One region of the Paenibacillus sp. 1182 genome, then DNA from elsewhere that is predicted to be linked to it. Evidence: riboswitches for the same ligand, from Rfam matches in the RefSeq annotation. Region 1 holds a riboswitch; the other holds the start of a gene.
The links. A riboswitch is a leader RNA that binds a small molecule or an ion and turns the genes downstream of it on or off. The one in region 1 is predicted to bind thiamine pyrophosphate.
Positions count from the first base shown of each region.

Region 1 (3,131 bases):
ACTATGGGACTAAAGAAGAACCAAGTGGAACGAGAACGAAGTGGGCGGAATGGTGCTGTACAAGCGTTAGCATTCGCCTTTGTACCCAGATTTCAACCTCTGGATATTCATAAGAGAAATCTGGGTACAACAGCGATGGGAAGCATCATCCGACTGCGTAGTGGCGCTTCGTTCACTTCTCTAGTTCAGTCTTATTTAGTGGTTTAACAAATGGTCAGCGCTTGGGCAAGAAGTCGTTTGTGAAGGCCTTATCGACTTCCAAAGGCTTGCTGAGCAGCTTGCGTTCGTACATCCAGTCCGAATAGTTTTGCCATACCTCCGCTTTTTGCACGCCCCATTGCGCGGCATCATCCTGATAACGTGGGCTTAGCCATTTTTGGCTGGCAAGTACCAGTTTTTTATCCAGCTCCGGTACAGCTTTGCTTAAGATGTCCGCGGCTTCTTCCGGATGGGCGATAGTGTATTCATAGCCTTGGGCGGTAGCGTCCATGAACGCTTTGACCAGCTCGGGATCATTTTTTATCGTCTGTTCGTTGCTCACAATTACAGGCGTATAGTAGTCGAGGCTTTTGGAATAATCTTTTACATACAGCATATCCAATGGCTCATCTCGAAGTTGGGCCTCGATTCCGGTCCATGCGTAGAAAATCCAGGCAAAGTCGATATCCCGCTTCACGGCTGTAAAATAGTCTGCATTGCCCATGTTGACGATCTTCACTTTGCTCACATCGCCTTTGTCTGAATCCATGATGGATTTCATGACCGCTTCTTCTACGGGAGAGCCCCAACCGCCGTATTTTTTACCTTCAAAATCTTTCGGGCTCTTAATTCCGCGATCTACCGGGGCTGCGAAGCCTGAGGTATTATGCTGAATCACCGCAGCGATGGATACAAGCGGCACACCTTGCGTGCGGGCCTGTGTGACGCCTTCTTGGTAGCTGATACCAAAAGGTGCAGCATTAGAAGCAACCATTTGATCGGCTCCGCCTGAACCAGGTTGAACAATTTGGACATTCAAACCTGCTTTTTCGTAAAATCCTTTGTCCTTGGCGACATAGAGTCCCGTATGATTCGTATTGGGTGTCCAGTCGAGCACGATTTTAACATCTTTGAGCCCCTTTGCCGGAGTAGACGTTTGAGTGTCGGTAGCGGAAGCCGCTTCTTGGGATGTAGGGGGACTTCCACCGCAAGCGGTCAGGGTCAGGGCCAAGAGCCACAGACTGATCAGTCCCAGGCTTAATATTTTCATGCGCTTCATCGTTAGTGTTCTCTCCTTTTGATTACCCGTTATCCATCCAATCAGACAGCTTAAGTTTCCCATTTTCATAAAAATAACATCTGCCGGACGCGATCTTTCCAACAACTTAATCCTCAACAAAAAAAGCGCCCCGAGTTTCCGGGACGCTTGCGCTTGTATATACCAAAGTAAGGGATGGTCCTATGTAAAAAAGGCACATCTTGCTTAAGCATTCCTACGCTGGCATTACCCAGATCAGGTTGTAAGGGTCAGTGTCTTGGGACACACTCTCAGCCGGCCGATTCCAGCACCCCTGGCATTGTATGGTTTAATGGGTTCATTTATTCGGGTTTACTACGACGATTATATGCTTTGAATGCAGGTCTGTCCAGCATGAAGGGAGAGATAACGGTTCATTTGCCGAACGACAGGGTACACTTTTACTGTGAGCTTTGATCTGAAAATGAGTATGAATCAATCCGATTCGATCCGGTCATGTTATTTTCAGAACAGCTGCGCAGGTAGGTTCAGATGGGCTGGTGCCCAATGGCATGGCGTAGAGAATTCTAATTCGTGAAAAGGAGTTGTTGTACTGTGGGTAAAACGGAAACATTGGATCGCAACCAACTGGAACAAGCCATTGTGAAGGCTTTGGATAACAACAAATTTTGTACGTTAGGTACGGTAGAGGGTGGCAAACCGAAAGTACGCTATATGGCCCTTTTTAACGATGGAATGAACATTCATCTGGCGACAGATCGCAAAACGCATAAAGTGGATGAGCTAAAGGACAATCCGAATGCTTATCTGCTGCTGGGTTATGAGGTTGGCGGTACGAAGGAAGTTGTTGAAGTGGAGGCTACCGTCCAAATTACAGCTGATGAGGGGCTACGCAAACAAGTGTGGAACGACTCCTTGAAGGAGTGGTTTTCCGGACCGGACGATCCCGATTATGTCATTCTGGACGTGAATCCGACTCGCATTGAGTATGTGGGTCAGCAAACGGAGCGCCAGGTGTGGAAGAAATAATACGAATATAAATGGATAAGCCAGTAAATCTCCAATTTTTTCAGGAGGTTTGCTGGTTTTTTTATGTTTGAGAAAATTAATTATTTTTTCATAAATAATTTTAAGTAAATGACTACTCTTTTGTCTGGCGTTGGATTAAAATAGAAATGGTGAGTTCAAGGCTTACATATATGTGCAAAAGTATGTATATGAGGCATACACCTTAATGAGGAGGGGTATATTTTGTTATTACGTAAAAATTGGTTTAAAGGGTTTACAGCAGCAGTTGTAGCTTGTAGCATGCTGGTGTTTTCAGCCGCTCCATCCTGGGCAGCTAGTGATTCTCGTGATAGCGCTACGGTGAATTTGCGGATCATGGAAACAACGGATATCCATGCGTCCCTGATGAACTACGATTACTATTCGGACAAAGAAACCAACGAGTATGGCTTGGTTAGTACAGCTAGCTTGATCCAGAAGGCACGTAGTGAAACAAGAAACAGTATGCTGTTCGATAATGGTGATTTGCTGCAGGGCAACCCATTAGGCGATTATATGGCCCGCAACAAAACCTTTGAGAAAGAAGGCGGTGTCCATCCGGTCTACAAGATGATGAACCTGATGGGCTATGATGCAGCTACAGTGGGCAACCATGAATTCAACTACGGTCTCGACTTTCTGGACAAATCGCTCAAGGGAGCTGATTTTCCTTATGTAAATGCGAACGTTTATGTTGATAAAGGGGGCCAAGCTACTAAGAATTATTTTACCCCTTATCAGATTCTTGATAAAACAGTAACGGACGAGAAGGGCGAAGAGCATACACTCAGAGTGGGTGTGATCGGTCTGGTCACACCTCAAATTATGCAGTGGGATGAAGCCAATT
Region 1 covers NZ_JAFICR010000005.1:57,259-60,389, forward strand. The annotation lists gene JOD82_RS11715 (hypothetical protein) at 25-207, shown strand; gene JOD82_RS11720 (ABC transporter substrate-binding protein) at 215-1,258, opposite strand; TPP riboswitch at 1,453-1,562, opposite strand; gene JOD82_RS11725 (pyridoxamine 5'-phosphate oxidase family protein) at 1,832-2,266, shown strand; gene JOD82_RS11730 (bifunctional 2',3'-cyclic-nucleotide 2'-phosphodiesterase/3'-nucleotidase) at 2,489-3,131, shown strand, end outside.

Region 2 (3,131 bases), 360 kb from region 1:
CGCCATCCCGATACTGCTCTGCCTTCTCACGCATCCCAGCGGCCACTGCTTCTTCGGTGTTCAGCCCCTTATCCGCTGCATAGGCGCGAATGTCCTGCGTGATGCGCATACTACAAAATTTGGGGCCGCACATCGAGCAAAAATGTGCTTCCTTGGCTCCCTCTGCTGGTAGCGTTTCATCATGGTAGGACAAGGCCCGCTCGGGATCAAGCGACAGATTGAACTGATCCCGCCAGCGGAACTCAAAGCGTGCCTTGGACAAAGCATCATCCCGCTGCTGCGCCCGTGGATGGCCCTTCGCCAGATCGGCAGCATGTGCCGCAATTTTGTAGGTAATGACACCCTCACGGACATCATCCTTATTCGGAAGACCCAAATGCTCCTTAGGCGTAACATAGCACAGCATGGACGTCCCGAACCAACCGATCATCGCCGCCCCGATGGCTGAGGTAATATGATCATATCCGGGGGCAATATCCGTCGTGAGCGGTCCCAAGGTATAGAAAGGAGCTTCCTTACAAATCTCCATTTGCAAATCCACATTCTCTTTGATTTTATGCATAGGGACATGTCCCGGCCCCTCAATCATGACCTGAACATCATGCTTCCATGCGATTTGCGTTAGCTCGCCCAACGTTTCCAGCTCTGCAAACTGTGCTTCATCATTCGCATCATAGATACTACCTGGACGTAGACCATCCCCGAGAGAAAAGGCCACATCATAGGCTTTCATAATTTCGCAGATTTCTTCAAAATGTGTATACAAAAAATTCTCCTGATGGTGCGCAAGGCACCAGGCTGCCATGATCGACCCGCCACGGGACACAATTCCCGTCATTCTATTCGCCGTCATCGGTATATACCGCAGCAATACACCCGCATGAATTGTAAAATAGTCCACTCCCTGCTCCGCCTGCTCGATCAGCGTATCGCGATACAACTCCCACGTCAGCGCTTCTGCTTCGCCGTTCACCTTTTCAAGTGCCTGATACAGCGGCACAGTTCCAATCGGTACAGGAGAATTCCGAATGATCCATTCACGTGTGGTATGGATATTACGGCCTGTGGATAGGTCCATAACTGTATCCGAGCCCCAACGCACAGCCCAGGTCATTTTCTCCACTTCCTCCTCAATCGAGGAGGTAACCGCAGAATTACCAATGTTCGCATTGATCTTCACGTGAAAATGACGCCCAATGACCATCGGCTCACTTTCCGGGTGATTGATATTCGAAGGCAAAATGGCTCGTCCAGCCGCCAATTCCTGCCGTACAAACTCAGGCTCCACCCCTTCGCGGATCGCCGCAAATTCCATTTCGGGCGTAATGATCCCTTGCCGTGCATAATGCATTTGCGTCACTGTACGACCTTGCGAAGCACGAAGCGGACGGTTGGTCACGCCGGGAAATTCAACTGTCTCCCGTTTGGAGCCAGGTTTCAGTCCATTATCCTCCGGTTTGACGGCGCGTCCCTCGTAAGCCTCCACATCGCCCCGTTCCAGTGCCCAAGCTCGCCGTAATGGAGGCAGGCCCTGACGGATATCGACCTGATAGGCTTCGTCAGTCATGGGACCGCTCGTATCGTACACACGCAATGGCTCATGATGCTCCGTGCCCTGCGGCGTATGTGTAGGATGAAGAGCAATTTCCCGCTCTGGGACGGCAATGTCCGGCCGCGAGCCTTGAATATATACCTTACGGCTCCCTGGAAAGGGCGTTACCCCACTGGCTTGCTCCCCGTTTGTCTTCTCTACCCCAACTTCCCTTGTTCCTGCCAACCTTACTTCTGCTGATTTAAATTCTGTTCCTTTTGTTCCTTCTACTTCTGTCGGCTTCATTGTCCATTCCTCCTGTTTCGATGAAATGACACACCGATCCGGAACCATTCCCAGGGTGGCGCTGATCTATGCAAAAAAGCCGGTTCCCGAGGGAACCGGCTAATCTAACGAGGCAGCTATCCAGACCGTGCACATGTGGAATAATCCTATTCCAATGCGTCACCGTAGACAGCAGCTGCGTATACATTTCAATGGCCGATTACTTCCCTACGCTGGTATGATCCAGATCAGGTGCAAAGGGTCCGGAATCTTACACGATTCCATCTCAGCCCGGCATTACAGGCTCCCCCAGTAACTGCGATACTTCTATTCACATGAGGCGGACATAACAGACATCCCGCCATCCTTATCAGACTACTTCAAATTTATGGCTTTGGCAACCCTTCTAGGTTCCATTTAGCAAGAAGACGCTCCTCACCAAATCACTTTGCTTGCTTCAACTGCATTCATTCTTGTTACGGAAGCATAAGCCCCATTTCCTTCGCCGCTTCGATCAAAATCGGAGCAAAGTCATGTAGCGTCTCGGGTGCAAGCCGACTGACCGGACCGGATACAGATAAAGCCGCAGTGACCTGTCCCTTCCGGTTCACAATTGGTGCTGCCACAGCAGCGGCCCCTGGCTCCCGTTCTTCATAGCTGGTCGCATAGCCCTTCTCGCGAATGTCCTGCAGCTGGGCTTTATAGACCTCCGCGTCTACCGAGGGCGGCCATTCATTCCCGCTTAGCAGGGCTTCCAGCTCCTGCGGCGGCATAAAGGCAGCCAGCACCTTACTGGAGGCTCCTACAGCCAGCGGCATACGCGCACCCACAGGCGCAACCCTGCGGATCGCCTGATTGCTCTGCACGGCTTGTATGCGAATACGCATGCTGCCGTCCCGTAAGTACAAGCTGACCGTTTCGCCCAGACGGTCACGCAGTCCTTCCATTGCAGGCTGTAACAACACCGCCGGCTCGTCACTTTGGGACAAATGTGTGGATAGCTCCCAAATGCGGAAGCCAAGTCGATATTTTTCCGTTTCGGCATTCCGAACGACAAAGCCCCGATCCTCCAACGTAGTCAGCAGCCGATGAACCGTGCTTTTATGTAGACCAATTTTGGAGGCAATCTCCGTTAGGCCAAGATCCGAATCTGCGGTAAAACACAGCAATATATCAAGTGCACGCTCTACAGCGCGAACGGTTAATTTACGGTCTTCCATTCGTGAACCGCTCCTCTTGTATCCATATTCGTTTCACACTATGAAACATGGTTACATAAATTATATAGAATAGTCGCGGCTACTGTAAACCGATG
Region 2 covers NZ_JAFICR010000005.1:421,192-424,322, reverse strand. The annotation lists gene thiC (phosphomethylpyrimidine synthase ThiC) at 1-1,837, opposite strand, end outside; TPP riboswitch at 2,025-2,137, opposite strand; gene JOD82_RS13305 (IclR family transcriptional regulator) at 2,293-3,036, opposite strand.
Region 2: another riboswitch for thiamine pyrophosphate. It lies ahead of thiC (phosphomethylpyrimidine synthase ThiC); the one in region 1 lies ahead of JOD82_RS11720 (ABC transporter substrate-binding protein).